Regions from separate parts of the Kineococcus rhizosphaerae genome, predicted to be linked through region 1. Evidence: riboswitches for the same ligand, from Rfam matches in the RefSeq annotation. Region 1 holds a riboswitch; each other region holds the start of a gene.
The links. A riboswitch is a leader RNA that binds a small molecule or an ion and turns the genes downstream of it on or off. The one in region 1 is predicted to bind S-adenosylmethionine.
Positions count from the first base shown of each region.

Region 2: it holds a riboswitch for S-adenosylmethionine, as region 1 does, so the genes downstream of both, CLV37_RS09750 (MFS transporter) here and CLV37_RS18425 (LLM class flavin-dependent oxidoreductase) in region 1, are expected to answer to the same signal.
Region 3: it holds a riboswitch for S-adenosylmethionine, as region 1 does, so the genes downstream of both, CLV37_RS22190 (FAD/NAD(P)-binding protein) here and CLV37_RS18425 (LLM class flavin-dependent oxidoreductase) in region 1, are expected to answer to the same signal.
Region 4: it holds a riboswitch for S-adenosylmethionine, as region 1 does, so the genes downstream of both, sfnG (dimethylsulfone monooxygenase SfnG) here and CLV37_RS18425 (LLM class flavin-dependent oxidoreductase) in region 1, are expected to answer to the same signal.

Region 1 is NZ_PVZF01000009.1:280,805-285,007, reverse strand. It holds gene CLV37_RS18435 (LLM class flavin-dependent oxidoreductase) at 1-38, opposite strand, end outside; gene CLV37_RS18430 (NtaA/DmoA family FMN-dependent monooxygenase) at 35-1,402, opposite strand; gene CLV37_RS18425 (LLM class flavin-dependent oxidoreductase) at 1,413-2,654, opposite strand; SAM riboswitch class IV at 2,651-2,761, opposite strand; gene CLV37_RS18420 (aminotransferase class V-fold PLP-dependent enzyme) at 2,775-4,127, opposite strand; SAM riboswitch class IV at 4,181-4,203, opposite strand, start outside.
Region 2 is NZ_PVZF01000004.1:116,447-120,649, forward strand. It holds gene CLV37_RS09745 (LLM class flavin-dependent oxidoreductase) at 1-912, opposite strand, end outside; gene CLV37_RS09750 (MFS transporter) at 909-2,240, opposite strand; SAM riboswitch class I at 2,245-2,333, opposite strand; gene CLV37_RS27480 (SGNH/GDSL hydrolase family protein) at 2,442-3,242, shown strand; gene CLV37_RS27485 (alpha/beta hydrolase) at 3,326-4,203, shown strand, end outside.
Region 3 is NZ_PVZF01000014.1:3,519-7,721, reverse strand. It holds gene CLV37_RS22195 (amino acid ABC transporter permease) at 1-135, opposite strand, end outside; gene CLV37_RS22190 (FAD/NAD(P)-binding protein) at 132-2,114, opposite strand; SAM riboswitch class I at 2,287-2,381, opposite strand; gene CLV37_RS22185 (ATP-grasp domain-containing protein) at 2,556-3,566, shown strand; gene CLV37_RS22180 (NtaA/DmoA family FMN-dependent monooxygenase) at 3,673-4,203, opposite strand, start outside.
Region 4 is NZ_PVZF01000008.1:75,292-79,494, forward strand. It holds gene CLV37_RS15990 (MetQ/NlpA family ABC transporter substrate-binding protein) at 1-274, opposite strand, end outside; gene CLV37_RS15995 (methionine ABC transporter permease) at 264-1,040, opposite strand; gene CLV37_RS16000 (methionine ABC transporter ATP-binding protein) at 1,037-2,041, opposite strand; SAM riboswitch class IV at 2,186-2,295, opposite strand; SAM riboswitch class I at 2,433-2,515, shown strand; gene sfnG (dimethylsulfone monooxygenase SfnG) at 2,527-3,672, shown strand; gene CLV37_RS16010 (N-acetylmuramoyl-L-alanine amidase) at 3,728-4,203, shown strand, end outside.

The sequences.
Region 1 (4,203 bases):
TCGGGGACGAGGTCGAGGACGGACAGTTCCACGCTCACGCCGGCTGCGCCGCCCGGGCCGGGGACAGGCCGAGGTTCTCCCGCAGCGTCGTCCCGGTGTACTCCGTGCGCAGCGAACCCCGTTCCTGCAGCAGCGGGACGACCGTGTCGACGAACTCGTCGAGGCCGGTCGGCACCACGGGCGGGTGCAGGATGAAACCATCGGAGCCGTCGTTCTGGACGAAGTCGTCGAGCTGGTCGGCGACCGTGGTGGGCGTGCCCACGAACGTCGCGCGGGCGGTGACCTCGATGACGGTCTCGCGCAGGTTCAGCCCCCCGCGCGCGGCGATCTCGCGCCAGCGCGCCACGACCGCGTTCAGGTCGGGGTCGTGGATCGCCCGGCCCCTCCAGCGCGGCGGCGCGGTGGTGTCGGCGTCGAACTCCGGCAGCGGACCCTCGGGGTCCAGCTGCGACAGGTCGCGGTTCCAGACCTGCTCGGCCAGCGCGAGGGCGGTGGCGGGGCTGACCTGCTGGTGGGTGAGCTCGCGCGCCTTCTCGGCGGCGTCGGCGGCGCTGTCGCCGAGGACGACACCGGCCGAGGGCAGGATCTTGACGTCGCTCGCCAGGCGCCCGTGACGCACCGCCCGCGCCTTGACGTCGCGGTAGAACGGGACGGCGTCGTCGGTGCGCCGGAAGGGGGAGAAGATCGCGTCGGCGTTGGCGGAGGCGAACTCCCGGCCCTGGTCGGACACGCCGGCCTGGATGATCAGCGGGTGGCCCTGCGGCGGACGGGGGACGTTGAACCGGCCGCGGACGTCGAACTGGTTCGTGTGCAGCTCGAAGGCCCCCACGCCGTGCCGGGCCAGGAACTGCCCGGTGGCGCTGTCGGCCAGGACGTCGCCCGGGCCCCAGGAGTCCCGCAGGGCGCGGACGGCGAGGAGCACCTCCTCGGCCCGCTCGTAGCGCTGCGAGCGGTCGAGGTAGCCGCCGCGCCGGAAGTTCGCGCCCGTGAACGCGTCGAAGCTGGTGACGACGTTCCACGCGGCGCGGCCGCCGGAGAGGTGGTCGAGGGAGGCGAACTCGCGGGCCAGTTCGTAGGGCTCGTTGAACGTGGTGTTGATGGTCCCGGCCAGGCCCAGGTGGTCGGTGACCCCGGCCAGGGCGGCCAGCACCGTGAAGGTGTCCGGCCGGCCCACGACGTCGTTCTCGTAGATCTCGCCCGCGTGCTCGCGCAGCCGCAGGCCCTCGGCCAGGAAGAACAGGTCGAAGAAACCCCGTTCGGCGGTGCGGGCCAGGTGGGCGAAGCTCCGCACGTCGATCTGGCTGCCCGCGGCCGGGTCCTGCCAGACGGTGTGGTGGTTGACGCCGGGCAGGTGGGCGCCGAGGACGATCTGCTTGCGGGGCTTGCCGTCGGGGATGCTCATCGGGTCCTCCTCAGACTGCGGCGTAGCGGTTGACGGGCCTGGCCAGCCCCAGGTGGTCGCGCAGGGTGGTGCCGGTGTACTCCCGGCGGAACACCCCGGCGGACTGCAGCAGCGGCACGACCTCGTCGACGAGCGCGGGCAGGTCGGTGGCGTTCACCGCCGGACGGAACCGGAACCCCTCGATCCCCGCCTCGCGCCACAGCAGCAGACGCTCGACCAGGCCCGCGGGGGAGTCGGCCACGACGAGCGCGTCGGAGCCGAACGCCTCACCGTCGACGGTGTCGAGCCGGTCCAGGCGGTTGCGGGCGGCCGCGGCGTCGGGGCCGAGGGCGACCACGAGGTCGGCGTGGACCTGCAGCGGGGTTCCCGTCCGGCCGACGGCGGCCTCCGCGGCACGCACCTCGGCGACGATCTCGCGGGCGTTCGCCGCCTCGTGCGGCGTCACGAACACGACGTCCGCGCTCGCGGCGGCGAACTCGTACGCGGTCCGCGCGTGCGCCAGTGCGGTCACCACGGGCTGTCCCTGCGGGGGACGGGGCGTGATCGAGGGGCCGAGGACCGAGAACCAGGGGGTCTCGACCGCGACCCGGTGCAGCTTGGTGCGGTCGACGAAGCGTCCCGAGGCGACGTCGCGGATCTCCGCGTCGTCCTCCCAGGAGTCCCAGAGCGCCCGCACGGTGTCGACGACGGCGCGGCCCTCGGCGAACAGGTCCTCGACCGCCGCGGCGACCTCGGGGTCCTGCAACGTCTCGCGGGAGACCACGGGGATCGACCGCCGTCCGAAGAGTTCGGCCTCGTGGGCGCGGGGGGCGATCTGGGCCCGCCAGCCGCCGCGGCCGGAACTGACGTGGTCGAGCGTCGCGAGCGCCTTGGACACGTGGAACGGTTCGGTGTGGGTCGTCGTGACGGTGGGGACCAGACCGACGGCCTGCGTGACCAGCGCCAGCCGGGCCGCGACGAGCAGCGCGTCCAGGCGGCCGGCGACCCGGTCGGTGCGGTCGTCGGGTAGCCCGAAGTGGCTGCCCTGCAGGCTGAAGGAATCCTCGATGGTCACGAGGTCGAACAGCCCGCGTTCGGCCTCGCGGACGGTGTCGCGCCAGAACGCGGCGGTGAACAGCTCGTCGGCGCGGGCGCCGGGTTCGCGCCAGGACGCGGGGTGCCACCCGGTGGACTCCAGGGCCACGGAGAGGTGGAGTTCGGACACGGTTCTCCTCCTGCTGTCTTGACGACACGCAGGCGTCCGGCGGGTCATCGCGCTTGCCGGAGGTCTTCCTCCGGCCGGGTCGTCACCTGGAGCACCCCACCGCGGGGGAGGGTTGCCGACCAGCTAGCCAGGGCTTGTCGCTGGTTCTCGTGACCTTCGCCGGTGAGTTTACCCGAGTTCCGTCACCGGGTCGAGGAACGTCTCGGGGGCGGGCCGGGCGTCGGTGAGCGGACCCCAGTGACCGTCCACCAGGCCGTACTCGAGCTCGGGGCCCGTGGTCACGAACCGCTCCACCGCGGCCACCAGCCGTTCGACGTCGGCCGAGCCGGTCCCGACCCCCGTCGAGGCGCGCAGCCCGCCCGCGACCAGGCCGAGGGAGTTCGCGAACCGGTGCGCGCAGAAGCGCCCGTCGCGCACGCCGATCCCGTGCTCCGCCGACAGGTACGCCGCGACCTCGGAGACCGAGCGGCCCGCGACGGTGAACGTCACGACCCCCACGGCGTCGGCCGGGTGCGCCCGGACGACCTCGACGCCCGGCAGGGCGCTGAGCCCGTCGACGAGCTGGGCGCGCAGCGCGCCCTCGTGACGTTCCAGCGCACCGTCCGGCAGGGCGGCGAGCGTCGCGCAGGCCTGGGCCAGGGCGACGGCGCCGATCACGTTCGGCGACCCGGCCTCGTGCCGGTCCGGGCCGGAGGCCCAGCGCACCGCGTCGTGGCTGACGTCGAGCGTCGCGCCGCCGCCGGCCAGGTACGGCTCGGCCGCGTCGAGCCAGTCGCGGCGGCCGACGAGGGCGCCGGCGCCGAACGGCGCGTACAGCTTGTGCCCGGACAGGGCGATCCAGTCGATCTCGTCGCGGCCGACGTCCACGCGCCGGTGCGGCAGCAGCTGGGCGCCGTCGACGGCGATGCGGGCCCCGGCCGCGTGCGCGGCGCGGGCCAGCCGGCGCAGCGGCAGCACCTCGCCGGTGACGTTGGAGGCGCCCGCGACGGCGAGCAGCGCGTACTGCCCGGTGGCCAGCTCGGCCTCCAGCAGGGCAGCGGTCTCCTCGGCGTCGGCACCGCCGCGCACCACCGTGGTGGCCGCCGAGCGCTGCCAGGGCAGCAGGTTCGCGTGGTGCTCGACGTCCGCGACGAGCACCCGGGCACCGGCGGGGACGGCGCGGGAGAGCAGGTCCAGCGCGTCGGTCGTGCTGCGGGTGAAGACCACGACGTCGTCGGCCCGGGCGCCGAGGAACCGCCCGACCTGCTCGCGGGCCTGCTCGAACAGCGCCGTGGAGACCCGGGACAGGTACCCGGCGCCGCGGTGGACGCTGGCGTAGTGCGGCAGCACCTGCGCGACGCGGGCCGCCACCGCGCTGAGGGCCGGCGCGCTGGCGGCGTTGTCGAGGTTGGCGTAGGTGGCGGTCCCGCCCGTGGCCAGCGGCACCACGGTGTCGGCGCCCACGACCGGCAGCAGCGGGGCCACCGGGCGACAGGCCGCACGAGGGGCGGGACGGCTGGGGGACAGGGTGCTCGTCGACACGAGGTCTCCTCGGGAAGTGGACCCTGCCGGGAGGACCGGGATCACCCCGGCGAGGTCCGCGCTTGCCGGGCCCACC
Region 2 (4,203 bases), on a different contig from region 1:
GCGGCTGGCGTGCTCGCGGTAGTCGGCCAGCAGGGCCCGCGCCTCGGCGTCGGTGCTGCGCACGACGGCGGTCAGGCCGGCGTACACGGCGACCGAGCGGGGGTCGCGACCGGCTTCGGAGATCTTGCGGCGCAACGAGTCCACCGACCGGCGGGCGATCGCGGCGGTGGGCGCGATGACGAAGACGCACTCGGCGTGCCGGGCGGCGAACTCCTGCCCGCGCGGGGAGGACCCCGCCTGGAAGATCACGGGCGTGCGCTGCGGGGACGGTTCGCACAGGAACGCGCCGGGCACGTCGAAGTAGCGGCCGTGGTGGTCGATGTCGTGGACCTTGGCGGGGTCGGCGTAGACGCCGCGCGCGGTGTCGCGCACGACGGCGTCGTCCTCCCAGGACCCCTCCCACAGCTTGTAGCAGACCTCGAGGTACTCCTCGGCGACGTCGTACCGCTCGTCGTGGGCGACCTGCGCGGAGAAACCCAGGTTCCTGGCGGCGGAGTCGAGGTAGCCGGTCACGACGTTCCACGCGACGCGGCCGTCGGTGAGGTGGTCCAGCGTCGTCAGCCGCCGGGCCAGCGAGTACGGCTGCTCGTAGGTCGTCGTGACGGTCAGCCCGAAGCCGAGGGTCCGCGTGACGGCCGCCATGGCCGAGACCGCGGCCAGCGGGTCGTTGACGGGCACCTGCACGGCGCCGCGCACGGCCGCGTCGCGCGAGCCGGCGTAGACGTCGTAGGTGCCGAGGACGTCGGCGAGGAACAGCGCGTCGAACCCGCCGCGCTCGAGGAGCTGGGCGAGGTCGGTCCAGTGCCGCAGCGTGCGGTAGTCGGCGCTGCGGTCCTCCGGGCGCGACCACAGGCCGGCGGCCTGGTGCCCGACGCAGGCCATCGTGAAGGCGTTCAGCCGCAACGGGTTCACCGGGCACCCGCGTCCAGGGGCGCGTGCGCGGTCTCGCGGGTGAGCGCGGCCGAGACGGTCGTCAGGACCGCCAGGAGCGAGAGGTAGCCCGCGACCAGCCACGGGCGTCCGCCCCCGGCCGCCAGCAGCGAGGCGGCGATGAGGGGCGTCAGGCCACCGCCGAGGACGGCCCCGATCGAGTACCCCAGCGACGCCCCGCTGTAGCGGGTGCGGTCGTCGAACTGCTCGGCGAAGAACGCGCCCTGCGCGCCGTACTGGCTGTCGTGGCCGAGGTTGATCGCGATGACGACCGCGCCGACGATCAGGACCGTCGACCCCGTGTCGAGCAGCAGGAAGGCGGGGACGGTGAACACCGCGGTGAGCACCGCCCCGAACAGGTAGACGGGCCGGCGGCCGATCCGGTCGGACAGCAGCCCCCACAGCGGGGTCGCGGCCAGGCTCAGCACCGAGGCCACGAGGACGGCGAGCAGGCCGACGTCGGCGCCGTCGGAGCGGACGTGGTTCGTCAGGTAGCTGAGGGCGAAGACGGTGTAGAGGACGTACGCGCCGTTCTGCCCCAGCCGCATGCCGGTGGTCAGGAGCACACCGCGCCGGTTGCGCCGCAGCACCTCCGCGACGGGCCGGTGGGCCGTGGCGTCGGCCTCGCGCAACGCCGTGAAGGCCGGGGAGTCGGTGACCTTCAGGCGGATCAGCAGGCCGACGACGACGAGGACGGCGCTGGCCAGGAAGGGGACGCGCCAGCCCCAGGCCAGGAAGGCGTCGTCGCTGGTCAGGGCGCGGGCCAGCCAGAACCCGCCGCTGGCCAGCACCATCCCGGCGGCCGAGCCCATCTGCGGGATCGCCCCGAACAGCCCGCGGCGCCCGGGCGGGGCGTGCTCGACGGACAGCAGGACGGCCCCGCCCCACTCCCCGCCGGCGGAGAAGCCCTGCAGGAGCCGGCACAGGACGAGCAGGACGGGCGCCCAGACCCCGACCTGGGCGTGGGTGGGCAGCACGCCGATCGCGGCCGTCGAGACGCCCATGGTCAGCAGCGAGGCGACGAGGACGACCTTGCGGCCCAGGCGGTCGCCGAGGTGGCCGGCGACGGCGCCGCCGAGCGGGCGGGCCACGAACCCGACGGCGTAGGTGGCGAAGGCGGCGATGACGCCGACCGCGCCGCCGACGGTCGGGAAGAACAGCGGCCCGAGGACGAGGGCGGCCGCGGTGCCGTAGAGGTAGTAGTCGTACCACTCGATCGTGGTGCCGACGAAGCTGCCGAGGGCGGCTCGGCGGCGCGCCAGGCGGGCGCCGGGGCGCACGAGGACGTCGGAGGACTGCGTGGTGCTCACGGGGCTCCCATCGGTCCCGGCGGTAGCACCTGCCCTCGCGGGTGGTTGCTGCGACGTCGACGAGCCGGGTCTCTCGGTCGCTCTGGATGGCTGCGCCGAACCTACGACGGGATGATCGGGTGGGCAAACCGCGTCCCGGGGAGCCCGGGACCACGTGCGGTTCAGAGGTTCGTCACAGGCGGGGGTGGGACGGTGCGCCGTGTGAGGGGATCGACACGCTTCGGAGCCGTCTTCGTCCTCCTGCTCGGCTGCGTCGCCGCCGCCGTCCCCGCGGACCCCACCTCCCCGCGCGCCGCCGCCGGACCCCCCGGCGTCCCCGGCGCGGCCACCGCGCAGGGCGTGGCCACGGCGAAGGTCGTGGCCCTCGGCGACTCCGTGCCCAGCGGCGCCCACTGCGACTGCGACCCCTACCCCGCCCTCGTCGCGCAGGCGCTCGGCCCGGCCTGGTCCCTCGACCAGCTCGCCGAGGACGGGGCGACCTCCACCGACACCGCGCAGACCGCGCAGGACAGCCTGGCGACCATCGGCGGCGGCGACCTCGTCCTGCTCGAGACCGGGGCCAACGACCTCGCGCCGTTCGTCGACGCCGACCCGCTGCCCACGCCCGCCCAGGTCGACACCGCGGTCGACGACGCCGTGGACCGGGTGACCGCGACGCTGGACCGGCTCGGCCCCACGGGCGCCCGCGTCGTCGTCCTGGACTACTGGGCCGTCGGGCTCGACGGGGACGTGGCCGCCCGGACCTACACGGGCCCGCAGGAGCAGGTGCAGGACGAGCTGACGGACGCGTTCGACGACCGCCTCGCGGCCGTCGTCGGGCCGCGCGCCACCGTCGTGGGCCTGCGGCCCGTCTTCCACGGCCCCGACGGCGCGCAGGACCCGACGGCCCTGCTGGCCGACGACGGCGACCACCCCGACACCGCCGGCCACGAGGCCATCGCCGCCGCCGTGCTGGCCGCCCTGCACCGGGAGAACGCCACAGGTTCACCGAACATCCCCTGAGAACGACCGCCGGTGCGCCCGCCCGGATCGATGATCGGTGCAGGCACGCACTCGTGCCCGCGTCCGGCTCGGGGGGAGTCGCAGTGAGCCTGTCCAGCACGACCACTCAGGGGGTGGCCATCGGCGTCGCCGCCCTGGCCCTGGTGGCGGTCATCGTCTTCTGGCGCGGCCTCGCGCGCCGCGGCGTCCTGGGCCTGCTGGCCCGCACGGCGTCCCTGGTCGGCGTCAACGCGACCGTCCTGGTCGCGGTCTTCCTCGTCGTCAACAGCCAGTTCGGCCTGTACTCGTCCTGGTCGGACCTGCTGGGCCTCGAGCACGCGACGACCACGACCACGACCACCGCCGCCGGCGGGACGACGCAGGGCTCGACCCCCGTCGACGACGTCCACCCCCGGCCCCTGGACGGCTACGACGGCCGCGTGGTCAGCGTCGACGTCCCCGGCCCGGCGTCCGGGACCACCGGCCAGGTCCTCGTCGTGCTGCCGAAGGACTACGGGAAGGTGAAGGCGCCCGCGGGCGGCTACCCCGTCCTGGAGGCCTTCCACGGCTGGCCCGGCACCCCCCAGCAGTGGCTGGACGCGATGAAGGTCCTGCCAGCCCTCGACGGGGCCGTGGCCGACCACCAGCTCGCCGAGTCGATCGTCGTCGTCCCCGACCTGGAGATCCCCGCGGGCCGCGACACCGAGTGCGTCGACGGCCCGGCGGGCGAACCGCAGCTGGAGACGTGGCTGGCGCGGGACGTGCCCGCCTACGTCGAGAGCCACTGGACGACCAGCCGGAACGCGGACGGCTGGGCGAGCATCGGCCTGTCGATGGGGGGCTGGTGCGCCAACGAGGTGACGATGCTGCACCCGCAGCAGTTCGGTGCCGCGATCACCTTCGGCGGCTACGCCCGGCTGAACCTCGGCTCCTGGCGCCCCTTCGCCGCGGGCAGCCCGCAGGCCAAGCGGTACGACCTCGT
Region 3 (4,203 bases), on a different contig from region 1:
CGCGACCACCGCGACGACCGCCGTCGCGACCCACCGCCACGGGTGGCGTGCGGGCAGGACCTTGACAGCCCCCGCGGGTTCCTCGGTCGCCAGCGAGCGGCTGGGGGCGGTGCCGGTGCGAGTCGTCTCGCTCATCGACGGTCTCCTGGGAGTTCGGACAGGGCGGTGGGCACGGAGCGGGGCGTGGGGGGCGCAGAGGTCCCGGCCCGCAGCAGGTCCGCGGCGAGCCGGTCGGCCCGCCGGAAGAGCTCGGCGTTCGTGCCCGGCCGGGCGAACGCCGCGGCGGCGCCCTCGCCCGAGACCCAGGCCCCCGTGGCGAAGCGGCGCGGGTGCGGGGACCCGTCGTCGCGGACCAGCCGGCCCCGGCCGTCCACGACGAGCCGGCCGTTCGACAGCCGGGTCTCACCGTCGAGGACCTGGTGGGCCCGCACGTCGCCGCGTTCGCGCAGCCGCGTCAGCAGCACGTCAGAGGTGCGCTCCAGGTCCGGGACGGGCAACCGCGCCTCGACGAGGCCCTGCGCCCGCACCTCGTGGGGCCCGCTGTCCGAGCTGGCGGTGAACGAGCCCGCCCCGGGGTCGGCGACGACGTTCAGCCCGGCCCCGAGGAACCGCAGCAGTCCGGCGCGGGCCAGGGCGGACAGCTGCCGCAACCGCTGCGGCGGCGGCCCGCTGGCGACGTAGCTGAAGAACCCGTGCCACCAGCCGTCGACGTCCAGGGCCGAGGACCGGGCGTTGAGCCGCCCGGCGGCGTGCAGACCGGCGGTCACGACGTAGGCGGACAGCAGGGCCGCGACGACCGCGGCGTCGGGGGAGTGGCGCGCATCGGCCCGCCGGGTCCGGTCGTCCTCGAGGTGCTGCAGGACGCGCTCGTGGACCTCGTCCCCGGACGTCCCCCACCACCCGTCCAGCGGCCGGTCCAGCTCGGCGGCGTCGAAGCGGTCGGCGGGGTCGGGGACGGAGCGTTCGACGAGGTCGTCGACCTCGGCCGAGCCCCAGGCCGCGCGGGAGAACCGGGCGTCGAACTCGGCCGCGGCCAGCGCGGTGCGTCCGGGGTGGCTGCGGAACAGCTCGCGGTAGTGGGCCCCGGCCAGTTCCTTGACGATCAGCGGCCACAGGTCCGCCCGCAGGTCCAGCGGGGCGTCCCCGTGCAGGTCCGCGACGGTCTGCGCCGAGTAGTGGCGCGGCAGCCCGAGGTCCTTCGGGGTCTCGTAACCGATCTTCGAGCGGTACGGGACGCCGCGTCGCGAGCCGACGTGCAGCCGCGGTTCCCGGCCGCTGGGGTGGTAGTCCAGGGAGCCGTCCGGGCGTTCCGTGAACCGCCCGCCGCGGCCCTCGGTCAGGCGCACCACGAGGTCGACGAAGGCCAGGCCCATGCCGACCACGACGACGTCCGAGCCCGGGCGCAGGACGTCGAGGTCCTGGTCGCCGGTGTAGCCCGGGCGCACGTAGGCCAGGCCGTGGGTGCGGGCGAACGTCGCGATGCGCCGTTCGCGGGGACCGGGCCGGACGTCGAGGTGCCCCTGGACGAGCAGCACCGCGTCGACCGTCAGGGTCTCCTCCTGCCCGGCCAGGTGCAGCACCTGACGGCCGTCGCGGGGGTCGTCGGTCAGGTCCAGGACGGTCCGGGCGTGCCGGTGGACCCGCACCCCCGCGGGCAGCCCGGCCAGCGTGCGGGCCCACGCGTCGGCGAAGTACCCGCTGGCGAGGCGGCGCGAGGTGAAGGACCCGGGTTCGTGGCGCAGCACCTCCTCGCGCAGCAGGTCGTCACCGGCGGCGGCCGCGTCGTGCACGAGGTCGGCGCGGTTCTCGTGGACCCACCCGGCCAGCGACGGGCCGCGCAGCACGGGTTCGGCCAGGCCGGTGACGGACTCGTCGGGCAGGACGCTGATGTCCGCGGCCCGCGAGTTCATCCACAGCAACGGGTCCTGGGCCTGGCGCCACACCCGGCCGGCGCCGGAGTCGTACGGGTCCACCACGTGGACGTCGAGGACGGACCCGTCGTCGGCCGCGGCGTGCTGGGCGCCGAGACGCTGCAGGAGGACGAGGGTCCGCGGACCGGCACCGACGACGCCGAGGGAACGGGACGGTGATGGGGACGGGGGAGTGCGTGACAAGGGGGTGCTCCGGAGGTCCGCGCCGACACCGGCGCAGGGGACGTCCGCGGGCGGGGCCGCGACGGACGGGGGTCAGACCCCCGCACAGACCGCCGAGCTCAGACGACCCAGGTCGACGTGGCGCCGGCGGACCAGCAGGCTCCCGGGTGCGGTGCGGGCACTCATCTCGCGACTCCCATCGGTCCTGGCGGAAGCACCCTCGCCCGACGGGTCGGGGGGTTGCTGCGACGTCGACGAGCCAGGTCTCTCGGTCGCTCTGGATGGACGGTTCGAAACTATCCCACCGGAGCGGGTTTCTCCAAGCGCCGGACCGCCCGCACGGACCGTCCCGGGTGGTGAAGCGCTTCCATGCCGGCTGTCGGGCGGACCCACCGCGGGAGGTGGTTCCCTGGCCGGGGTGGCACCCTGGACCGAGAGCTCCCGAACCCCCGGAGGAACCGCATGACCGTCGTCGAGGACACCCGTCGGTGGAGCTTCGCCGCCGACGCCGAACCCCGCGTGCACGTCGTCCACGAGAACCCGGAGTGGTTCCCGCCCTTCGAGGCGGCCCTGCGCGCCGCCGGCGTCCCGTTCCAGGAGGTGCTGCTCACCGACGGTTCCCTCGACCTGGACGCTGAACCGGCCCCGGGCGTCTACTGGTCGCGCCTGAGCGCGTCCGCGCACACCCGGGGCAACGCCCGCACCAAGGAGTACACGCGCGCCGTGGTCGCCTGGCTGGAGGGGTGGGGGCGGCGTGTCGTGGGTGGGTCCCGTGTGGTGGAGCTCGAAGTGAGCAAGGTTGCGCAGCACGCCCTGCTGCGCCGCAACGGGTTCGACGTCCCCCGCACGCTCGCCGTGTTCGGCCGCGACGACCTGTCGACGCGTGCCCGTGAGCTCGAGGCGCCGTTCATCACCAAGCACAACCAGGGTGGCAAGGGCCTGGGCGTCCGGCGCTTCGACACGCACGACGAGTTCGACGCGTACGTCGCCTCGCCGGACTTCGAGGAACCGGCCGACGGGATCACCCTGCTGCAGGAGTACCTGCGCTCGGCCCAGCCGTTCATCACGCGCGCCGAGTTCGTCGGGGGCCGCTTCGTCTACGCGGTGCGCGTCGACACCTCCGCGGGGAGCTTCGAACTGTGCCCCGCCGACGCCTGCGAGGTCCCGACCTCCGGGCAGACGCTCGAGGCGTGCGTCGTCGACTCGCCGCAAGGGTTGTTCTCGCTGCGCGAGGAGATCACCGCGGACACCCCGCTCGTGAAGCGGTACGAGGACCTGCTGCGCGGGGCCGGCATCGAGATCGCCGGGATCGAGTTCCTGGAGACCGCCGACGGGCGCACGGTGACGTACGACGTCAACACGAACACGAACTACAACCCCGCCGTCGAGGCCGTCGCGCCGCGGTCGGGTCCCGGGGAGATCGCGGCGTACCTCGGCGCGCTCCTGCGCACCGAGACCTCGCACCGCCCCTGACGCCCACCGCCCCCGAATCCCGCCGAAGGCACACCTCGCGCCCTGAACTGCTGGTGATCAGGGCGCGAGGTGTGCCTTCGGCGCGGGGGAGCAGCCGGTAACGCGGTCAGCGGCGGGTGAGGGGCGCCCGCAGGCCGAGGTGCTCGCGCAGGGTGTCCCCGACGTACTCGATCGGGTAGGCGCCGCGGTCTTGCAGCGCCGGGACGAGCTGGTCGACGATGTCGTCCAGCCCGCTCGGGACCAGGTACGGCGTGATGTTGAAACCGTTGCTGGCGCCCGAACGCACCCAGAAGGTGAGTTCGTCGGCCAGCTGCGAGGCGGTCCCCGCGAAACCGCGCTCGGAGGAGTGGTGCAGGACCAGTTCGCGCAGCGAGAACTTGTTCTCCTCGGCGACCGCCCGCCACTGCTGCGCCAGGCTCCGCGCGTTCGCGCCCGCGCGGTGGGCCCCGCGCGTCCCGTCGATGTCCTCGATGACCGGGTCGTGCGCCGGCAGCGGACCGTCGGGGTCGTAGCCGGACAGGTCCTCGCCCCACACCTGGCCCACGAGGGACAGCGCGGTGGCGGGGGTGACCTGCTGCTCGAGGACCCAGCGGGCCTTCTCCTCGACCTCGGCCTCGGTGTCGGCCACGACGATCTG
Region 4 (4,203 bases), on a different contig from region 1:
TGAACGCGACCGTGATGCCGTGCGCGGGAGCCACGTCCTTCGCGATGTACTCGATGAGCGCCTGCTCGCGGGCGTTCCCCTCGGCCGTGGCGACGTACAGCGTCGCCCCGGCCCGGGTGTTCGCGGTCTGCTCGCCACCGAGGCGGGGGACGACCAGGGCGGCGGCGACGCCGAGGACGACGACGGCACCGCCGGCGACGAACGGCCAGAGCCTGCGCCGGCGGACCTCGAACCCGTGGTCGTCGGTGGGGGTCGGGCGGGTTTCAGTGGACAAGGGTCTTCTCCTGGACGGTGTCGCGGGGGGCGGTGCGGGTGCGCGCCGGACGGCGGCGGGTGCGGGGGTCGGCGGCGCGGGCGACGGCGTCACCCACGAGCTGGACGGTCGCGACGAGCGCGACGAGGACGACGATCGTGGCGAGCATGACGGCGTGGTCGAAGCGCTGGTACCCGTAGGTGACCGCGACGTACCCGATGCCGCCGGCGCCGATGGTCCCGGCGATGGCCGAGTACTCGATCATCGCGATCGTGTTGATGGTCAGGCCGCCGATGATCGACGGCGCCGCCTCGGACAGCTGCACGGTCGTGATGACCTGCAGCGGGGAGGCGCCCGACGCCTGGGCGACCGCCACGAGGTTCGGCGGCACCGAGCGCAGCGAGTTCTCCACGATGCGGCTGAAGAACGCGGTCCCCGCCAGGACCATCGGCACGACGGCGGCACGGATCCCGATGTTCGTCCCGGTGACGAAGCGGGTGAACGGCACGAGCGCGGCCATGAGGACGAGGAACGGCAGCGACCGGCCGGTGCTGACGACCCAGCTGAGCACCGTGTGCGCGGCGCGGTTCTCCAGCAGTCCACCGGGGGCGAGGTTGTGCACGAGGACGCCGATCGGGACCCCGAGCAGCACGACGACCGCCATGACGATCCCCACCATGAGCAGGGTGTCGACGAGCGCGGGGGCGATCAGCGCCGGGATCCGGTCCAGCGGGGTGTCGAGGCTCGAGGCGGCCGCGAACGTCGAGGGCAGGGCGAGGGGGATCACACGAGGTCCAGTTCCCGGGCGGTGGGCGCGACCTGCGCGTGCAGCCCGCGGCGGGTGAAGGCGGCCCGCAGGGCCGCGGCGTCGAGGGCCCGCGGCACGCCGAGGGTGGCGTGGCCGACGGTGCTCCCCGCGACGGTGCCGACCGACGCGCCCAGCAGGGCGAGGTCGTGGCCCAGTTCCCGGGACGCGCTCGTCAGCCAGTCGGCCGGCACGTCGTCGCCGCGGTAGTGGACCTCCCACACGACGAGGCCGGCGCTCGCGGCGACCGGCCGCCGGGGCAGCAGCGCCGCCCCCACGGGCGACCCCGGGTCGCGCAGGACGTCCAGCAGGGGGGCGTTCTCGACGATGCGGCCGTGGTCCAGACGTGCCACGGTGTCGGCGACGTCGACGATGGTGTCCATCTCGTGGGTGATGAACAGGATGGCCAGGCCCAGGTCGTCGCGCAGGCCCCGCAGCAGGGCGGTGATGGACGCGGTGGCCTGCGGGTCCAGGCCCGACGTGGCCTCGTCCGCGAGCAGGACGGTGGGCCGCAGCGCCAGGGCGCGGGCGATGCCGACGCGTTGGCGCTGCCCCCCGGACAGTTCGTGCGGGTAGCGGTCGGCGAACCCGGCCAGCCCGACGCGGTCGAGGAGTTCGGCGACCCGCCTCCTGCGGTCGCGGGGGACCACGCCGAGGTAGCGCAGCGGGAGTTCCACGTTCTGCGCGGCCGTGCGGCGGGTCTGCAGGCCGTCGGACTGGAAGATCGTCCCGATGCGGCGCCGGGCCTCGCGCAGCCTGCTCTCGCCGAGGCCGGTGAGGTCCTGACCGGCGACGACGACCGACCCGGAGGTGGGCCGCGTCAGCAGCGTCACGCACTGGGCGAGGGTGCTCTTGCCGGCGCCGCTGGGGCCGACGACGGCGGTGATGCTGCCGGCGGGGACGGTCAGGTCGAGCCGGTCGAGCACGGTGGTGACGTGCGGCGCGTCGCCGTACGTCTTGGTGAGGTGGCGCAGTTCGATCACGTCGTCCTCCGGGGCGGCGTCCGGGTGGTGGGGGCACGGGCGTGCGGCAGCGACCGGGCGACGGCCCGGCTGCGGAGATTTCAGGGGAGGTTCAGGGAACGCTCAGCGCGAGCGTCGACAGGCCTTCGGCACACCGGTCTCCGGGTCTCGTCCTTGTCCGTGGCTCCCACGGACCTGGTCCTCACCCGGAGCACCCCACGACGGATCAGGGTTGCCGGCCAGCGAGCCGGGGCTTGACGCTGGCGCTCATGACCTGGGCTGACCATGGCAGGTCCGCCCGAAGGACGTCAAGCGGTTCGGGTGTTCGACAACCGTTGTGCGGCAACATGTTGAGACTGAGTACCGAAAAGAGGGGCCGCGGTGGCCGTCCGGGACGGGGTACGCTGCGGCGATCCCATCCAGAGCGGCTGAGAGACCTGGCTCGACGACGCCGCAGCAACCCCACGGGGGTGCTACCGCCAGGACCGATGGAGGAGTGCCGCGTCATGTCCCTGCACGAGCCGCTCAAGTTCGCCTACTGGGTCCCCAATGTCTCCGGCGGCCTCGTCGTCTCCACGATCGAGCAGCGCACCAGCCACGACCCCGCCTACAACGTCGAGGTGGCCCGCGCCGCCGAGCGCGTCGGTTTCGAGTACGCCCTGACGCAGGTGCGCTACCTCGCCTCCTACGGCGCCGACGCCCAGCACGAGTCGACCTCGTTCTCCCTCGCGCTGCTGCTCGCGACCGAGCGGCTGAAGGTCATCGCGGCCGTCCACCCGTTCTTCTGGCACCCCGGCGTGCTCGCGAAGTTCGCCGCCACCGCGCAGGAACTGACGAACGGCCGTCTTGCGCTGAACGTCGTCTCCGGCTGGTTCAAGGACGAGGCGACGCAGCTCGGCGTCACCTGGCACGAGCACGACGACCGGTACCGGCAGTCCGAGGAGTTCATCGAGCTGCTGCGCGGGGTGTGGAGCCAGGACGGCTACAGCCAGTCCGGAGAGTTCTTCAGCGCCTCCGACATCACGTTCCGCCCGCAGCCGAAGGTCGCCCCGGAACTGTTCCAGGGCGGGAACTCCACCGCGGCGCAGGCCATGGCGGGGCGCGTGTCCGACTGGTACTTCATGAACGGCAAGTCCCTGGCCGGGGCCGCCGCCGGGGTGCGCGAGGTGTCGGCGCAGGCCGCGCTGAACGGCCGCTCGATCCGGTTCGGCCTGAACGGTTTCGCACTCGTGCGCGAGACCCGCGCCGAGGCCGAGGCGGTCCTGGAGGAGATCATCGCCAAGGCCGACCGCACCAAGGTCGAGGGGTTCGGGGCCGCCGTGCGCGAGGCGGGGAACTCCACGAAGGACGGCAGGGGCATGTGGGCCGACAGCGAGTTCCGCGACCTCGTGCAGTACAACGACGGTTTCCGCACCGGCCTGGTCGGCACCCCCGACGAGGTCGCCCGCCGGGTCCTGGCCTACCGCCTCGTCGGCGTGGACCTGCTGCTGCTGGCCTTCCTGCACGTCAAGGAGGAGGTCGAGGCGTTCGGCGAACTCGTCATCCCCCGCGTGCGCGAGCTCGAGGCGCGGCTGGCGGCGGGCGAGGACCTGCAGCTGGGGGCCGAGCTCGACGAGGCCGTGCGCGCGGCCACCACGCCCGTGCCGGCCTGAGCCCGCGGCGGGCGCGGTCGTGCAGACCGTCGCCCGCCCGTGGTTGGCTGAGGGCGTGCGGTGCGTCCCGGTCCTCGTCCTCCTCGCGGGTCTGCTCACCGCGTGCTCGGCCCCCGCTCCCGCGCAATCCCCGCCGTCCTCCGACCCGGCCCCCGTCGCGGCCACCCCGGCCCCGCCCGCCCCGGTCGTCGTCCTCGACCCCGGGCACAACGGCGGCAACGCGACGCACCCGGAGCAGATCGGCGCGCTCGTGCCCGCCGGGGGGTTCGAGAAGCCCTGCAACACCACGGGGACGTCCACGGACGACGGCTACCCCGAGCACGCCTACGCCTTCGACGTCGCCGTCCGCGTCGCCGACCTGCTGCGGGCGCGGGGGACCACGGTCGTCATGACGCGGACCGACGACACCGGGGTCGGTCCGTGCGTCGACGCCCGGGCGGCGCTGGCCGACGACGCGGGCGCCGCGCTGGCCGTCTCGATCCACGCCGACGGCGCCGCCGCGGCCGCCACCGGGTACCACGTGATCGAACC